One region of the Oceanobacillus sp. E9 genome, then DNA from elsewhere that is predicted to be linked to it. Evidence: predicted binding sites of a transcription regulator. Region 1 holds the regulator's gene; each other region holds the start of a gene.
The links. The regulator CtsR, encoded in region 1, represses protease genes until heat stress. The targets are predictions, from matches to a motif close to ATGGTCAATAAAGGTCAAACA.
Positions count from the first base shown of each region.

Region 2: AQ616_RS16350 (ATP-dependent Clp protease ATP-binding subunit) is a predicted target of CtsR. The motif match lies at 3,736-3,756, and genes of this name have one in related genera.
Region 3: clpP (ATP-dependent Clp endopeptidase proteolytic subunit ClpP) is a predicted target of CtsR. The motif match lies at 2,131-2,151, and genes of this name have one in related genera.

Region 1 is NZ_LSNA01000010.1:106,437-113,040, forward strand. Features, by position in the region: gene radA (DNA repair protein RadA) at 1-751, opposite strand, end outside; gene clpC (ATP-dependent protease ATP-binding subunit ClpC) at 947-3,376, opposite strand; gene mcsB (protein-arginine kinase McsB) at 3,537-4,601, opposite strand; gene mcsA (protein-arginine kinase activator protein McsA) at 4,598-5,155, opposite strand; gene AQ616_RS18380 (CtsR family transcriptional regulator) at 5,178-5,645, opposite strand; gene AQ616_RS18385 (MgtC/SapB family protein) at 5,847-6,545, opposite strand.
Region 2 is NZ_LSNA01000009.1:21,271-27,874, forward strand. Features, by position in the region: gene AQ616_RS16340 (SPFH domain-containing protein) at 1-207, opposite strand, end outside; gene AQ616_RS16345 (ComEC/Rec2 family competence protein) at 284-1,156, opposite strand; gene AQ616_RS16350 (ATP-dependent Clp protease ATP-binding subunit) at 1,479-3,617, opposite strand; gene pdaA (delta-lactam-biosynthetic de-N-acetylase) at 3,877-4,662, opposite strand; gene AQ616_RS16360 (Na+/H+ antiporter family protein) at 4,718-6,028, opposite strand; gene AQ616_RS16365 (YfkD famly protein) at 6,402-6,604, opposite strand, start outside.
Region 3 is NZ_LSNA01000006.1:496,460-503,063, forward strand. Features, by position in the region: gene AQ616_RS09275 (alpha/beta hydrolase) at 1-611, shown strand, start outside; gene AQ616_RS09280 (hypothetical protein) at 649-1,308, shown strand; gene AQ616_RS20195 (glycosyl-4,4'-diaponeurosporenoate acyltransferase CrtO family protein) at 1,344-1,460, shown strand; gene clpP (ATP-dependent Clp endopeptidase proteolytic subunit ClpP) at 1,479-2,060, opposite strand; tRNA gene AQ616_RS09290 (tRNA-Arg) at 2,301-2,376, shown strand; gene AQ616_RS09295 (hypothetical protein) at 2,781-3,143, shown strand; gene AQ616_RS09300 (hypothetical protein) at 3,395-3,607, shown strand; gene AQ616_RS19205 (collagen-like domain-containing protein) at 4,088-5,311, shown strand; gene AQ616_RS09310 (shikimate kinase) at 5,598-6,149, opposite strand; gene AQ616_RS09315 (reverse transcriptase-like protein) at 6,214-6,604, opposite strand, start outside.

The DNA of each region.
Region 1 (6,604 bases):
TACGATATGTGTGATGACGCTCGCCTTCAAAATATAGAACAGCATCTACCATATGTTCTAATAATCGAGGACCAGCAATGGAACCTTCTTTTGTTACATGACCAACAATAAAAATAGGTATTCCATTTGATTTTGCTATTTTCATTAGCTCCATTGTACATTCACGTACTTGAGAAACACTTCCTGGAGCACTCGTTACTTCTTCTTTAAATATGGTTTGTATCGAATCGATTACTACAAAGGACGGTTTTACTTCTTCTACCTGTTTACTAATATCATATAAATTGGTTTCTGATAAAACATACAACTGATCTGTTGCAATATCGAGTCGATCTGCACGTAATTTTGTTTGACGAGTTGATTCCTCTCCAGAAACATAAAGTACTGACATATCTTTTTCTGCTAATTGAGAGGATATTTGGAGTAATAAGGTTGACTTACCAATACCCGGATCTCCTCCAATTAAAACAAGTGAACCTAGTACAATTCCGCCACCTAGCACTCTGTTGAACTCTTTCATGTTCGTAGTAATTCTAGGTTCTTTCTTCGATTCAATCGCTGTGATTTTTTCAGGCTTACCTGCACCTGCAGATGTCGTACTAGTAGCATAGCCTGTCCGACCTTTAACCGAAGCTGGATCTATTTCCTCCACCATGGTATTCCATTGATGACAAGCCGGACATTTTCCCATCCATTTAGCTGATTCATATCCACATTCCTGACATACAAACTTTGTTTTTCGTTTTGCCAAATTTATTAACCCCTTCTCTATTATTGTAGCCTATTTTTTTATGTAGTAGGTTACAGAAAGCTATCAATTTACAAATTCATCTTCCATATTTATGCCACAACCAGGCGTTTTGACATAAAAATCCCTTAAATGGAAATAAAAGCTAGAAGAATCAAGTCCTCTAGCTTTATTTCTATTCCATCATATTACCTTTTTCTATGGTAAAACAATAAATTCACCTTTATTATTTAATCCAATTTTAACCTGTTGTTCTTTTTCAATGGCTCCTTTTAATAGCTCCTCTGATAACAAGTCTTCGATATTTTTTTGAATGGATCGACGTAATGGTCGAGCACCGTATTCTGGATCGAAGCCTTCATTAGCTATTTTTTCAACTGCCTTATCCGTTAATGATAAATGAAGGTCTTGTTCTTTTAATCGTTTTTGTAATTGTTTCACCATCAATGTCACAATATCCTTCATATGTTCTTTTTCTAAAGAGTGGAATACAATAGTTTCATCAATACGGTTTAGGAACTCTGGACGGAAAGCTTTCTTCAATTCTTCCATCACTTTTGATTTCATATCTTTATAGTCTTTCTCCTCATCATCTAAAGAGAAACCAACGTATTTATTTCTTTTTAATTCACTTGCCCCAACATTGGAAGTCATGATGATAACTGTATTACGAAAATCAACCACTCTTCCTTTTGAATCGGTTAGGCGACCATCTTCAAGCACTTGTAAAAGAATATTAAATACTTCTGGATGAGCTTTTTCCACCTCGTCTAATAGAACCACAGAGTAAGGCTTACGACGAACTTTCTCAGTTAATTGTCCACCTTCATCATATCCAACATATCCTGGCGGCGAACCGACCAATCGTGAAGTTGCATGTCTTTCCATATACTCTGACATATCAATACGGATCATTGCATCTTCATCTGCAAACATTACTTCTGCTAGCGCACGAGCAAGTTCTGTTTTACCTACTCCAGTTGGTCCTAAGAATATAAATGAACCTATTGGACGTTTTGGATCTTTTAATCCTGCACGAGCACGTCGTATCGCTTTAGCAACTGCATTAACAGCTTCAGACTGCCCAATAACACGGTCATGAAGGATTTCTTCCATGTTAAGAAGACGATCGCTTTCATCTTTTGTTAATTTAGATACGGGTACCCCCGTCCATATAGAAACAACCGCAGCAATATCTTCCATGGTAACTTCTGAATCTGTTTGTCCTTGTTTTTCTTTCCATTCATTTTTCGTCGTTTCTAACTCTTCACGGAAACGTTGCTCTGAGTCTCGTAAAGATGCAGCTTTTTCAAATTCCTGACTTTGTACTGCAGCATCTTTTTCTTTACGTACCTCATCTAGTTTTTGCTCCAGCTCTTTTAAGTTTGGTGGAACAGTATACGAACGTAATCGAACTTTTGATCCGGCTTCGTCGATTAAATCAATCGCTTTGTCTGGCAAGAAACGATCGGTAATATAGCGGTCTGATAATGACGCTGCTGCTTCAATTGCTTCATCGGTAATCGTCACGCGGTGATGCGCTTCATAACGATCACGCAAGCCATTTAAAATTTGAATTGTTTCTTCCAATGTTGGTTCGTCTACTTGAATTGGTTGGAAACGTCGTTCTAATGCAGCGTCTTTTTCAATATATTTTCGATACTCATCTAGCGTCGTTGCACCAATACATTGTAATTCTCCACGTGCAAGAGATGGTTTTAGGATATTCGAAGCATCAATAGCCCCTTCTGCTCCTCCAGCTCCAATAAGTGTGTGTAACTCATCAATGAATAGAATAATATTACCTGCTTGACGAATTTCTTCCATTACTTTCTTTAAGCGGTCTTCAAATTCCCCGCGATATTTCGTACCAGCAACAACCGTACCCATATCTAATGTCATTACTCGTTTATCACGTAAAGTTTCTGGCACTTCATTATCAATAATTTGCTGGGCAAGCCCTTCAGCTACAGCTGTTTTACCTACACCAGGTTCCCCAATCAATACCGGATTGTTTTTTGTACGACGGCTAAGCACTTGAATCACTCGTTCAATTTCTTTAGAACGCCCAATTACCGGGTCAATTTTGCCTTCTTTTGCACTTACAGTTAAATCTCTGGCTAATGAATCCAACGTCGGTGTGCTTGCATTTGACTGTTGTCCTGAACGTCCTTGACGACCAGCTTGCGATTCATTACTTCCTAACAGTTGCAGTACTTGTTGTCTTGCTTTATTAAGACTTACACCTAAATTATTAAGAACTCTGGCAGCGACACCTTCTCCTTCTCTGATCAAGCCCAGTAAGATGTGCTCTGTACCTACATAAGAATGCCCTAGTTTTCGTGCTTCATCTTGAGAAAGTTCTACTACTTTTTTTGCACGAGGTGTATAGTGAATCGATTGCGTAGGTTGTTTACCCACTCCGATTAATTTCTCTACTTCTTCTTGAATTTTCGAAACCTCTAAACCTAGAGATTGTAAAGCTTTTGCTGCGATTCCTTCTCCTTCGCGTACAAGCCCTAGCAAAATGTGTTCTGTTCCAATGTTATTATGGCCTAGACGTACTGCTTCTTCCTGCGATAGTGCAAGTACTTTCTGTGCTCTTTCTGTAAAGCGTCCAAACATCATAAGGATTTTCCTCCTATTATTCTGAGATTTAATCGATATCGGTAGGTCGAATATCGGCTATATATTTGAATGTATTTATCCGAAGAAACAAAAGCCTTCTAACTTATTCCCTTGCATTCCATGTCTCTAAACATTTTATTAAACAGGTAAAGAAAGGACGTTACTCTTCCAGCTTCAATCTCTCACGAATAACTGACGCACGTAAAATATCACGCTCATCTGGTCGAAGAGATCGATTCGCATAATGTTGTAAAAAGCCTGGCTGTGTAAGAACCATTAATTCATTCAGAATGTTCCCTGAAGTATTGTCTATCCAACCTAAGTCAATTCCTAGACGAACATCCGAAATACATTTAGATGCTTCTTTAGAATCAATGATACGGCTATATGCTAGTGTCCCGTATGAACGAAAAATACGATCCTCTAATTTTTTTCCTGTTCTTTCTAGTATATGATTACGTGCCATTCGTTCATGCTCAATTAGTTGATGAACAACACTCTCTAAATCATCTACAATATCTTGTTCGGATTTACCTAAGGTGATTTGGTTTGACACTTGAAATATATTTCCAAGCGCCTCACTTCCTTCTCCATAAATCCCTCTTACCACAAGACCAAATTGACTAATCGCAGGTATTAGACGATTAATCTGTTTGGTTAGCACCAATGCAGGTAAGTGCATCATCACGGAAGCTCTCATTCCTGTTCCAACATTCGTCGGGCAACTTGTTAAGTACCCTTTTGTCTCGTCAAATGCATAATCGACTTTTTCTTCTAACCAATCATCTAATGCAAATGATTGCTCTAAAGCGGTTTTTAATTGAAGACCTGGATAATATACTTGTATGCGAAGATGATCTTCCTCATTAACCATTATGGACACTTGCTCATTTTCCGAGATTAATGTACCAGCATAATCGGAATGTTTTATTAAATGTGGACTTATTAGATGTTTTTCCACTAGTACACTTTTTTCAACTGGTGATAAATCTGTCAAAGGAACATACTGCAAATCTTTATAAGTTTGAAAAGATTTATTTGCATACTCATCTCGAATAAATTCTTGAATCTCCACTAATTTTTCTTCATTAGCTAATATAGGATACGTTTGATCGGCAAAATTTCTAGCAAGTCTAATTCGACTACTCATCACGATATCTTTATCCGGTCCTTCCTCACGCATCCAAGGGCTAATTGCTTGATCAATAAATTTATCTAATGTCATTGATCATCACCCTCTTTCAAATCATCTTTCTTCGAAGCCTTTGCTTGTAGTTCCTTAATTTTATCTCTATACTCAGCAGCTTTTTCAAACTCTTCATTATCAATAAAGTTTTTTAATTCTTGTTTGTACATTTCGATCTGGCGTCTAGTTTGTAGATTTATTCCTGTTCGTTTAGGAATTTTTCCATTATGTTTTGTGTTTCCTGCATGAACTCTGCGAAATATTGGTTCAACTTTTTGTGCAAATGAAGAATAACAATTAGCACAACCGAACTTTCCAATTTTTTTAAACTCAGAAAAAGTCATTCCACATGAAGAGCATTTTATTTCTTTTAACTGTTTCATTTGATTCTTACTTGTTGAATTCATATTTAATGTTTCTACATTAAATAATCCAGTTAGTAGGTCATGAAGGGAATACCCTTCTTCAGGGAAAGTAACATAACCTTTTTTCTTTGCACACGCCTCACAAAGACTTAACTTTCGTTCCTCTCCATTAATAACATGTTTAAAATGAAGTGTCGCTGGGTTTTCATGACATTCTTGGCATTCCAAAATCCATTCCCCCTTACATGAATTATTTATTCAAATACTTCAGTGTTGTTAACATAGAGATTAAAATACGAGCACGAATTTCATCTCTTATAGGTAATTGAAAAGCAAGCGTCGTTCTATCTATTGCAGAAAGCATTAGTTTAGCTTCTCGTTCTGTAACTAGATCCTCTTCTAATAACCTTTCCAAAATATCTATTGCTGATCGTTGTGGGATAGAATCACCAATTAATTGGATAATCTCATCAATTAATACAGCTTGACTTTGATGCTGAATTCGCATAATCCGAATGTATCCACCGCCACCACGTTTACTCTCAACAATATATCCTTTCTCTATTGTAAACCTTGTATTGATTACATAGTTAATTTGAGAAGGTACACATTGAAATTGATCAGCAATCTCACTACGCTTAATTTCAATAACATCTTTCCCTTGTGACTGTAATACTTGCTTTAAATACTGCTCAATTATGTCAGATATATTGCTCATAATTTGCACCTCATATCTTATTAAGATGAAAATTTATTTCTTTGACTTTGACTATCTTTGACTATATTTTTATTATACGCGAAATAAATAAAGTTGCAAATAGATTACATATCTTATTTTAGACAAGAAATACTAAAATCAAAACAAAAACCTTATATCGCAAGAGACCTTTTTATTTTAAGATTCTCTTACGTTATAAGGTTAATTTAATTTAGATATGTTTTGAACAGAGTCCATACTTGATATTTCCTCAAATACATTCATCAAATCTTTATTTTTTCTTAGGTTGGTCCAAACATGTATTTTTCTTTGTCCACCTTCTAGAGTTTGAATCTCAACCCGTTTAACAGTAAAATGATTTTTTTCAATTACTTCTACAGCTGTGGATAGATGAAATCCATCAGATACAATGATTTCCAAGAAGTTGCTAGACTTATATTTCGGGAAAAGATTTTCGATTTGATTTAGGAAGATTAAACTAACAAGGATAATAAGTGTTGCTACAATTGCGACACTATACATCCCTGCCCCGATAACCAGGCCAATACCTGCCACAGTCCATATAGATGCAGCTGTAGTAAGACCCCGTATCGTTCCTCCGTATACAATAATGGTACCTGCCCCTAAAAACCCAATTCCACTAATAACATAGGAAGGAATACGTGCGGGGTCAAATTGAACATTATCATACATTTCCATAAAATTTAAAAATCCAAATAGCGATAGTATCATCATGAGACAAGAACCAACACCTACTAATATGTGTGTACGAAAGCCCGCAGAATGATTATTAATTTCTCGTTCAAAACCAATTAAACCAGATAGTATTAATGCTATGAATAATCTACCAGCAATAATTAAAAAGTCTTCTCCCATTAAATATTCCAATAAGGAAGTCATACACATTCCTCCCCTCTTATTAGTTAACCAAGTATATAATTATGCTTTGCGTTTATTTC
Region 2 (6,604 bases), on a different contig from region 1:
ATACTTACCTAAAAATATTACTACAATTGATTGATTCGGCTGTACGATCGTTATTCCACTAATCAAACAAGCTGCAATTAACACAAGAAATATCCCAATAATGAATTGCTGCTGAATGAATGCAAAGGCTCCAAATGCAATTAGTGCAATAATAAGTCCTAAACCAACAATACCATTTAAACTCCATGCTTTCCTTTCTTGTATCATGACATCACCTTTTCATATTATATTTATATTATTATGATATCACTTTTGTATAATAATGTAAATTAATATGAATCTGTTATCCTATAGATTCTCTTATAAACTTTTGTATTGGATTTTCTTCTGGAGTTATAACCATTGAATTTCCATCAGTTTCTAACACAATGTTGCCAAGTGCGGCCGTTGAGTATATAGCAGATTTTACTGAATATAAATTTTCTATTACTCGTTTAACTGGGTGGCCATATCTATTTTCTTTGCTATATGTGAGTATAGAGATATCTGGACTGACTTCTTGTAAAAACTTCAAAGATGAACTAGTTTTTGAACCATGATGTCCCACCTTAATTACCTCAGCTTGAATATCATAATCCTTCATAATTTGTCTTTCTTGAGCCTTTCCCACGTCACTCATCAGAAGCATATCCATATCACCGTACGTTAATTTTAATACGATGGAGGATTCATTATTCGTACTAAAGCGGTGATAGCTATTCCACACATCTAATTCAATCATTGGATCCACTTCAATTGGTACGTCTTTTTCTGCTAAGTGTACAGGTATTTCAAGTTCGCGTAATTTGTTGATGTAATTAGCAAATGTCTTTGTAGGGTGCAATTTCCCAGTATCATAAGCCTCTCCTACCTCTACAGAATCCAATACTTTTAATAACCCACCTATATGATCAATATCAGGATGGGTTGAAATAAGTACGTCGATTTGATTAATTTTTTGTTTTTTTATATAATTAACTACTTTCTCTCCCGCATCAGGTGGGCCACCATCAATTAAAATTGTTCTATCAAGCGGTGTTTCAATTAATATGCTATCGCCTTGACCAACATCAATAAAATGAACTCGCATGCCAGGAGCTTGACCTGCATATATAGATGCAGGATCTACAAATAATATAAAAGGCAGTAATATTATTATCCATAGCTGTCTTTTCATCAATTAACACCTTCTAAACTTATTTGTATTAGTGTTAACCTGTATGAACCATGTTATGAAGAGAGTAAAATGGAAATTAATATAATTTAGGTTAAATTATTCTATTGAAAGCAGAAGTAGTAATTGTTTTATTGCAGTATTATTTGTGTCCCTTCTGAAACGGCGCTCCTCATCTTGGGTACATAATTGACTTTTATCTTCCATGGCTGGTCTCGGTTCATTTTTGGGAACATAAATAATTTCTAAATGAAAAAGGATTAGAGTATAATTTCATAAAAAAACGCTAAGCCAATTTGGCTTAGCGTTAATATATTGCTCATCTTTAAGATGCTTTATCTATTACAATTTCATTCCCTTTAACATCGACATGAATGGAACTTATACCTTCTCCTTCGAGAATTAAATCAGTTAATGGGTCTTCAATTTTATCTTGAATAACACGACGTAAAGGACGCGCTCCAAAACGAGTATCATATCCTAATTTAACCAATTGCTGTTTTGCTTCATTGGAGATAGTTATTGTCATTTTATTTTCTTTTATTGCCTCTTCTAATTCAGACAACATAAGATCAACAATCTGTAGTAAGTCTTCTTCCGCTAACTCATGGAAGTTAACAATAGCATCAAATCGATTTAAAAATTCTGGTTTGAAGTATTGACTTAGATTTTCTAGTGTAGACACAGATTCATGTGCTTCTCGATTAAAACCAACATTAACCTGTTTTACACCAGTACCAGCGTTACTTGTCATGATAATAACTGTATCTTTAAAGCTTACTTTTCTACCTTGAGAGTCAGTCAATTGACCATCTTCCATAATCTGCAAGAACATATTTTGTACATCTGGATGAGCTTTTTCAATCTCATCTAACAATAGAATAGAATATGGATTACGACGAATTCGCTCAGTAAGCTGACCAGCTTCTTCATGTCCTACATAACCTGGCGGTGAACCAATTATTTTAGAGACAGCATGTTTTTCCATATACTCACTCATATCTAGTCTAACCATTGCATCTCTAGAACCAAATAGTTCCTCAGCTAATACTTTCGTAAGTTCCGTTTTACCAACTCCTGTAGGTCCCACAAATAAGAATGAACCAATTGGACGTTGTTTTGCTTTTAAGCCTGCACGACTACGACGAATTGCTTTCGCTACTTTTTGCACCGCTTCGTTCTGGCCGATCACTTTCTGACTTAGTTGGTCAGATAAGTTTTTCATTTTTTCTTGTTCATCTTTTTGCATTTTTGTTACTGGAATACCAGTCTTCTCTTCTACAATTAACTCAATATCACTGATATCCACATCTAAGACTTTTTCGCCTTCTTCAACTTTATCTAATTGTTTTTGCAATTGAATTTCTTGATATCTTAAATTTGCTGCTTTTTCATAATCCTCTACATCAGCAGCTTCTTGTTTTTTCTTAATAATTTCATTAAGTTGTTGTTCAAGCGTGTCAGAGTCTTTCTGTGCATTAGATAAATTCAATCTAGAACCTACTTCATCCATTAAATCGATAGCTTTATCAGGTAAATGACGGTCTTGAATATATCTACTTGATAAGTTTACAAATGCACGAATAACTTCTTCAGAATAACGAACTTCATGGAATTTTTCGTAACGCTCCTTGATGCCTTCCAATATGGTTACTGCATCTTCAAAAGATGGTTCGTTTACCATAATTGGCTGCAAGCGTCGTTCAAGTGCAGCGTCTTTTTCTATTTGTCGATATTCTTTAAGTGTGGTTGCACCGATGATTTGTAGATCTCCACGTGCTAATGCTGGTTTTAATAAGTTACCAACATCCATCTGTGAACTTTCTGCTGTTCCAGCTCCAACGATTAAATGAATTTCATCAATGAACAAGATAACATCTTTTCTTGATTGTAATTCTTCAATTAACTTCTTCATTCTTTCTTCAAATTGACCTCGAACTCCAGTATTTGCAACTAAAGAAGCTACATCTAATAAATAAATTTCTTTATTCATTAATTTAGCTGGAACATTTCCTTCTACTATATTTACTGCTAGTCCTTCTGCAATTGCAGTTTTACCAACACCTGGTTCACCAATAAGAACTGGGTTGTTCTTATTTCTTCTATTTAATGTTTCCGTAACTCTTTTAATTTCTTTATCTCTACCAATGACAGAATCTACATTTCCTGATCTCGCTTGGTCAGTTAGGTTTTTTGCTAACTGATCAATGAGGCCATTGCCTTTATTTGCTTTTTGTTTGGTGCGTGTACCAGTAGTACTTCCACCATTTCCTTGTGAAAAGTTATTGGCAAATGCTTGATCCATATTGCCGAATGGAGAATTAGAGAAAAAGTCAGAGTTCATCATATTTCCTTGAATATCTTGGAAACATTCATGGCATAGATGAATTTCCATTCGTTGATTATTCATCTGCATTTGTGCATTTATCGTTGCATCATTTTGACCACAGTTTTGACATTTCATTTCTCATTCCTCCTCTATTTATAGTTAAGATAGCCTGTTGGTTTTAATTTATGACAAACGCCTATATACTGTCACAACTATTTTTGACTTTGACTATCTTTGACTATAGTTTCATTATACTCTGACCTTTTTTGACTTTCAAGTATTTTAGTCAAATTTTTTTATAAAAAGTTTGACCTTTGACTAATAAAAAAATATACACAAAAGGAGCCGTAAATGAAACAGCTCCTTTTCCTTCTACAATATTATTATTCCCATTTTAAAACATAGGAAAACCTTGTGGTAATTGATTTTTTAACATTAAATGATCCAGGCTTTTAAATGTGTATCCTTCCTCTTTTAAATCTTTAACTACCTGTTTCAATGCTTTTGCATTATCTGATGATACTGCATGAAGTAAAATGATTGCGCCAGGATGTATTTGATCCATTATTTGATCATACGCATATTGCCAACCTTTTTGTCCATCTGTATTCCAGTCAATAAAAGCAAGTGACCAAAAGATATGAACTAACCCTAATTCATTTGTCCATTTTAATGTATCTTCATTAAATACTCCTCTTGGGGGGCGCAAATACATCATTTCTTTCTGATCACTAACTTCTGCCACTGCATTTTCCAAATCTTCTACTTCTTTTTGTATTGCTTGTTTGTTCATAATAGTAAAATCTGGATGGTGATAGGAATGATTTCCAATGATATGTCCTTCATTCACCATACGTTTTATTAAATCTGGTTTACTCTTAACATAATGACCAGTTACAAAAAATGTTGCAGGTACTTTCTCTTCCTTTAAAACATCAAGAATTTCATCCGTATATCCTTGTTCATAACCATTATCAAACGTTACATATAAAACTTTTTCTCCCGAATCATCTACATAATATGCATTATACTCATCTAATAATACTTGATATGAACCTATATCCGGTATTTCATGATTAGAATTTTTACTATAACCCCACCCGTAAGCATGAACCGTGTTTAATGGTAATAGTACATAAAAAAAGGCAAGAAAAACGAGTAAAGATATTGTTTTTTTCATACAATCCCCACCTATGTTTTTTCTTACCTTATCCTGTTTCATATTTTTTTATTCATTATAGAACCATTGCAGCTATCCATCCGAATATAAATAATGGAATATTATAATGCAAGAACGTTGGTACGCATGTGTCCCAAATATGGTTATGCTTTCCATCTGCATTTAAGCCCGAAGTAGGGCCTAACGTACTATCCGAAGCTGGTGATCCAGCATCTCCAAGAGCTCCCGCTGTACCAACAAGTGCCGCTGTTGCCATTGGTGAAAAACCTGCAGCAATACATATAGGAACAAATAAAGCTGCGATTATTGGAATAGTACCAAAAGAAGTACCAATTCCTATGGTAATAAATAATCCTAGTATCAATAGCACCAACGCAATTAATGCTTGATTATCACCTAATGATTGTGAGGTTACTTCTACTAAAGACTGCACTGCCCCAGTTTGTTCCAATACATTTGCAAATCCAGATGCTACAAGAATTACAAATGAAATTGTCCCCATCATTGTAATTCCATCTGTCATCACACGGTCCATTTCTTTAAAAGGTATAACAACAAATAAAAGTAAAGCTACTAGACCAGTTAACGCACCTAGTATTAGGTTATCAAATATAATTTGAACAATTAATGCTAACACTATGGCTACTAATGTAAAAACATGCTTTTTCTCAAAAGTAATATTCGAATCTGTTTGGGTAGCTACATTAGTAGATACATCTTCTCGAGCTTCTTTTGGTTCTTTATCTTTTCGATACGTAATAAATATCGCTATTAATAGTCCAACCACCATCCCTAATCCAGGAACTAACATAGCCATCGTTGTTTGATTCGTTGTGATTTCTGCACCATTATTTTGTAATCCATCAATAATTAATCCGTGGAAAATCAAACCATAACCAGCAGGTATCATTATATAAGGAGCTTTTAAACCAAAAGTTAGTGTAATTGCTACCGCACGCCTATCCATTCTCATCTTATCAAATACTTTTAATAAAGGTGGAATTAGGATAGGAATAAAAGCAATATGCACCGGAACTAGATTTTGTGAAAGTGATGCAACTCCAGCTAATGCGAGTAACATCATTGTCTTTTTACCCGTTAATATGCGAATAATAAAGTTGACTAATAAACTTGTTATTCCTGTGTAACTAATCGCAACCGCAAAAGCTCCTAAAAGAATATAACTTAGAGCTGTATTTGCAGCGCCTCCCATTCCTTCTACCATCATTTTAATTGAATCACTTATATTTAAACCAGAAAGTAATCCTGCCGTAATTGCTGCTACAATAATAGACAGTATTACATTGAACCTGAGCAAACATAATATCGTCATTACTAATACTGATACTATAACGACCCATTCCATTGTACTTCCCCACCATTCTCATCTCTTTATTACTTCATCATGATAAAGTATTAAAGGATAAAATTCAACCCCTTTTTTAATATTAATTTATATAAATCAATTTATATTTAAGATATTCGGTATAAAATCCGAATGTAGCGCTGTCTGATTTCCATTACATACGCACAAGGATTCAACTAACTAGGAAAAAACCTCTATTCTAGTGGATTTTCAAGCCTCTTCTGAGTAGGTGTCACCGTCCTGCATTACAATCTAATAAAGCTTTCCGATAATCTAACATTAATATACGATTTAAAATAGAACTTACGGAACTTGGTGATTAGGAAAGCTTCATCTAATAACAAAAAGCCGCCCTTTAGACAGCTCTCCATAGTTATTTGACATTAAATGAGAAAGAAACGTGGTCTTGAATAGGTATCCAAGCTCCTATTCCTTGTTTCGTGACATTTTTGATTTTTATTGATTTATTCGATCCTTTTAATTCGATATATACTTCCCCAAAAGTAACCTGTCCTTTTTCATTTACTGCTGGTGCAAAAGCTTGTAATGTTCCATGTTTTTGGCTAGGTACAGAAT
Region 3 (6,604 bases), on a different contig from region 1:
ATGAAGATGAGATAACATATTTCGAAGATTGGCTAGTCTTTGACTCAAAGGGAGAAGGACAAACTAAAGGTGGAATCATAATATATCCAGGAGCTAAAGTAGAGCCAGAAGCATACAGCTATTACGGTCAAGAATTATCTAAACGTGGATATTTAGTAGCAATACCTAATGTTCGATTAAATTTACCGATTTTAGAAGTTGATAAAGCGGAAGAAATCATTGATAAATATGCTACTGTGGAAGATTGGTTTATTGGAGGTCATTCATTAGGCGGCGTTGCTGCATCAAGCTATGCAAAAGAACATTCAGATATAATCACAGGTGTTTTTTTCTTGGGTTCTTTTCCAAGTGATAATAATGATTTCAGTAACTCTTCCATATCAACCTTATCTTTGTTTGCAGATAAAGATGGCCTTACTACACTCGATAAAATAGATGAAACGGGTAATTTACTATCTGATAACACGGTAATGAAAGAGATAAGGGGAGGAAATCACTCTCAATTTGGTGTTTATGGTAAACAAAAGGGTGATGGTGAGGCGACAATTTCGGTAGTTGAGCAGCAACACATCGTCATAGAGTCTATTTTAGATTGGGTAAATAATGAATAGTTACATAATCTATAAACCAATGTAAGGAGGGAAATAAATGGATAGTTATTTATACTTTATCTATACACTAATTTATATTGGTATATTAATCTTTTCTTTAAATCAAAAAAAGATCGATTCCTATTTTTCACGTCGGTCATTTATTTATTTAGTTATTGTTGGACTTATAGTAGATAATGCAATTGTTGCAATAGGTAGATTCATAGGAGAAGGAGCTTTATTAGAAAACCTAAATTACCTTCGTTACTGGAGTCATGCATTTTTAACACCAACATTAGTTTTATACTGTATTGGAGCTTTAGAAGGGTCTAAATATATTTCCATAAGAAAAACTGCTCTATATGGAGCTACATTAATCACAGTTTTGTTAATTGCAGTTGAAGTACAAACCGAACTAATAAATTTAATGTTACAACCACAGTGGGAATTTGGTGTTTTACGTTATGTACCTATAGAAACTTCTTCTGGACCACCTATAATGATTTTAATTGTTACCCTTATACTTCTATTGACAGGTGTGCTTTTATGGATATTTGACAAATGGGTATGGTTGTTAGTTGGGGCTAGTTTAATGACAATTGGTAGTATCGTATCATTTCCTATTGATAGTGGAGCAATCACAAATGGATTTGAAGTAATATTAATTATATTTTTAATGCTAACAAAGCAACATTTAGAAAGAGATTTATACACATAAATTTGGATATAGATATAATTAGTTACTTTTATTAAATGGTATTATATGCTTGTTTGTTTAATTTCCCTATAATTATTCTTCAACGATATAACCGTGGGCGGCTGCAAAGAATATTAATTTTAAAGGACATAAAAAATGTTGAGCTTGAGTAAGCTCAACATTTTTTATGACTATTTACGTTCTAGAATTTTATCTATCAAGCCATATTCAACAGACTGATCAGCTGTCATGAAATTATCACGTTCTGTATCACGCTCAATAACCTCAAGAGGTTGACCTGTCTTCTCAGCCATGATTTCATTCATACGACGTTTAATATCAATAATACGTTTTGCATGAATTTCAATATCAGTTGCTTGACCTTGTGTACCACCTAATGGTTGGTGAATCATGATTTCACTATTTGGTAAAGCAAATCGTTTACCTTTTTCACCAGCTGTAAGTAGGAAAGCACCCATAGATGCTGCCATACCGATACAAATAGTGGATACGTTAGGTTTAATGAAATTCATTGTATCATAAATTGCCATCCCAGCCGTAATTGATCCACCAGGTGAATTAATATATAAGGAGATATCTTTATCTGGGTCTTCGGCTTCTAAGAAAAGTAGCTGTGCTACAATAGAATTCGAGACATTATCATCAATGCCGCTTCCTAATAAGATAATACGATCTTTAAGTAAACGAGAGTAAATATCATATGCGCGCTCTCCACGGTTAGTTTGTTCAATAACTGTAGGTACTAAATTCATCATACATCCTCCTTTAATTTCCAAGTGAAATAGTTCTTCCATGGAATGTGTATAAACTTATCATAGCTCATTGGTCAATAAAGGTCAAACGAAAAGTTTAACTAATTAATAACCATTTCCATGATTCCCCATTTATTTAATTATAAACGTATTCCTTTTTTTATAAAAGCATTAAAAAATCCTTGTTTCTCTCTAAGAACGCTTGTATAATAATGGATGTGTCTTCAAAATTTTATATTTGCGCCCGTAGCTCAGTTGGATAGAGCACTGGTTTCCGGTACCAGGTTTGCCGGGGGTTCGAATCCCTCCGGGCGCATCACTCAAAAGCAATAATGACAAGGGAGTAAGAAAATACTTCCCTTGTCTTTTTTATTTGAAAAATACTTGATGCAAACGAATTGCGAACCTTCGTGTTTCGAAATAATATTTCGAAATTTAATTTTTCATATGTTACTTGAATTAGCAATGTCTGCGATTCTTATTGAGGATGGATTTATGGAGTCAACGACTGACATTAAAAGATGCGTTGTAGTAGCGTATTAAAACAGAAAAGACTTAGCAAAAGCTATTGCATCACACTTTGGATTAAAGAAAAAGTTTGGAGGGAGTAAAGGTCAAGCGTATGTAGAAATTATTGCCCATTCATTGTGTGGGTACAATACTGCTAATACTGGGATGATAGAGCCGTTATCGTAAACGTCTTTAGTTCTAGTAATTGCTATGTCCGCTTTTTTATTTGGAAACACATCATATGCTTCTGAAGTCACCGCTATAGATGATCCGACTCTTTTGAAAACATTCAGACCATACAAATTTAAAACAAAAGATGGGCAGTGGGATGGACAATTAGTAGTTCCATCTGGAGGTGCAGACGTTAAGGTGACTGTAAGGAAGTTGAACTTTACTGGAGACCCAATGGTTCGTTTATGCAATGCAGCATCCGGAAATTGTACTGGGTTTGGTCCATTAAGGCAGCCAAGCTTGACCAGAACTTTTACCAACATGTTACCTGGGACATACTATGGAGATGTAGTTACCGGAACGGTAACATCTAGTGGTACTATTAGCTTTAATGTTAGATAAAGAACAGGTACTACTAAAAATATTGATTTATTGGTCTCTTAAAGGAGGCCTTTTCTTTTGCGAAATTAACAGGTTAGGCAAATAGAAGAAGGAAAATTAACGTAGGCTTAATGCAGGGAATTTAAAATTAAAAAAGCCTTCCTAGCGAGGGCTTTAAATAAAATGTGTTATCTACTATTAGATTTGTCCAATCTCCTTTTTATTAATTGCGTATGTTGATTATGAAAGGAGTGATAAAACTATGTGTTATTATGATGATAAGTGTAGAAAGAAACACAAAAAATGTTGTAAATGTCACTGCTACAAGAAAAAAGAGAATCATTGTGGTTGTTTTAGAGAAAATGACAACTATGATAATCGATTTCATGATAGATATCGAGATGATAACTATCATAGAAAGTGTAGTAAGAAGAAATTCTGTTATTGTTGTAACAGATATTACTAAAACAGAGCCCTCCCAGTGAGGGCTTTATTTTACTTTAACAAAAGGACTATATTAATTTATCCTTTTCAATTTGTAATTTGAATTTATCTGATAACGAGCAATTTTTCTCAGCTTTAAGTTTATAGACTTCCGCTTCTTGGTAAGATTCAAATGTCATTTCATCTGTATCCTCTGAATGAAATGAAATGCTTCGACTTTATCTCTTACTATTTGAATTTTATACACAATAAATTTCCCTTTAATCAATCGTTTCCTTATTTCTTCTGTAAATCCAAGTTTTTCTTAGTATTTTCAGCAAAGGCCGAAACGATGAGAGAGAAACTACCTAGTAAATAAACAATATTTCCGTCAAGATAATTTCTCAACTGAGGGATTTTTTGATTTTTTATTTTATAAACTTATAAAAATATATGACATCTGTTTATACGAGAATTACTATTCTTAATACTATTAATTAATATATATAGATTTTTGGGAATGGAAGGTGTGCTAATGTGTTATGAGTAGATACTTTAGTAAAAGATGTAAATATCCGGTTAATAATGATTCGCAATTTATTTGTCACAATAAAGATAAGTATTGTAAAAAATGTACTTGTGTAAAAGATTATTGTAATCCACAAATTATCATTAATTGTGGTAATGAAGCAAATGGAGTAACTGGCTCTACAGGAGAAGCAGGCCCAACCGGAGCAACGGGAGAAGCAGGCCCAACGGGAGCAACGGGAGAAGCAGGCCCAACGGGAGCAACGGGAGAAGCAGGCCCAACGGGAGCAACGGGAGAAGCAGGCCCAACGGGAGCAACAGGAGAAGCAGGTCCCACGGGAGCAACGGGAGAAGCAGGCCCAACGGGAGCAACGGGAGAAGCAGGCCCAACGGGAGAAGCAGGCCCAGCAGGAGCAACGGGAGAAGCAGGCCCAACAGGAGCAACAGGAGAAGCAGGCCAAACGGGAGCAACGGGAGAAGCAGGTCCAACGGGAGCAAAGGGAGAAGCAGGCCCAACGGGAGCAACAGGAGAAGCAGGTCCAGCAGGAGCAACAGGAGAAGCAGGTCCAACGGGAGCAAAGGGAGAAGCAGGCCCAACGGGAGCAACAGGAGAAGCAGGTCCAACGGGAGCAACAGGAGAAGCAGGTCCAACGGGAGCAACGGGAGAAGCAGGCCCAACGGGAGCAACAGGAGAAGCAGGTCCAGCAGGAGCAACGGGAGAAGCAGGTCCAACGGGGGCAACTCCTTTTTTTGTTCAAACTACAACACTAGGGACCGTTGACTCAGAGATATCGTTTGACCAAGGTGGAGGAAATAATCAAGCTTTAGGAGCATTAGTATTTATACAAGAAGAAATAACAGTCACGGAAATGACGGTGTATATAATTCAAAATGGAGCTGCAACTGGAGATTTTCAAATGGCCATTTTGGAGCCGGATACGAATATTACGACTACTGTCATAGCTATCACGGATGTAGTTACAACCGTGTCAAGTGGGTTAATAACATTACCATTACTTTCATCAATTGTCTTAAATGATGATTCAAGCTATTATTTAGCAATATATAATCAAGTCAATGGTTCAGCGATAGCCGGAAAAGTAGCTGGATTTGGGAGTGTTCAAGAAGTAGCACCAATTAACTTCAGGTCTCAAAATTTAACCAATTTTAATGTAGGTCAAGTAATTAATACGAGTGATGTGTCACTACAATTAACACCTTGGTTAGCTGCAGAATAGTGATAGATATCATTTTCATAATGTGTTTTATAAGAATATATAGAGAGAGATGTACTGTCATCTCTCTACTAACGTTCCCTTAATGGTTAGTGGAGGATTCGCTCTATTAATCTCGATTTTATTTGAAATTACATAAGTATTTTTCATTTGCTTCATAAATCCAAGTGGACTGATAGTAGGATTGAACCTTCACTATTATTCAGGTATATAGCGCTTTTGCGATAAGATTCATGCAATATAAAAAAGAGCAATAACCGCTTTATTTGGCATTAGCTCTTCTTTTTTCTCATGAAGTAGGTTCATATATATCCCATGCTAATTTTAAAGATTCGACGATATAATCGGCAACTTCTTCTATCTCATGGTAGTCGGTATCTATTCTTGAATGATGTTGCTCATATATTGGTCTTCTGTCTTCATATAATTGTTTCATTTCCTTCATCGTCTTACCTTGAAGTACAGGTCGACTTTCCATTAATAGTTCGATACGGTCTTTCCAACGTTCCCAAGATAAATCCAGATAAAATATAATACTAGAATTTAGACATATATCTTGTATTTCTTTTTGTAAAAATGCCCCTCCGCCTAAAGATACAACTTTGAGTCGCTGTTGACATATTTCAGATATAATATCTTTTTCCGCTTTACGGAATGTTTCTTCTCCATATAGTCGAAAAATATCTTTGGCTGGCATCTCAAATCTTTTTTCGATTTTTTCATCTATGTCTATAAAATCACGGAATAATTTCTTTGCTACGGTTTTACCGATAGTAGTTTTTCCAACTCCCATAAAACCTATTAAAACTATACTTTGTTCTCTTAATGGAAACTTCCCCATGTTGTTCCTCCTACATACGATCTTTACGCTAGTATAATGGAATATATGATAGTTTGCACGAATTTTATGAGTGATCCTGAATGGCTTTTTTTGCGAGTTTATCCGCATGATAATTTTGCTTTTCTGGAATCCATTTGATGAAGAAGAATGGAAACTCTGATGAAATTTGATTTATTGTACGTAAGAAAGATTGAAACATTTTATTTTTAGTATATCCTTTTTCAATTGAGTCCGCTGCAACTTTGGAATCTGTACGAAACGACAATATCTCATTAGGAAAATGTTTCTTACATATTTCTAATCCATGAATAATCGCATGGAATTCTGCTTCATGATTTGACATGGTTGGAAGTGGAATGGAATATTGATAACTTTGTTTACCAACTTTTATATAAATTCCCGCCCCGCCAACGCCGGGATTTCCTAATGTTGCTCCATCTGTATATACCTCAATC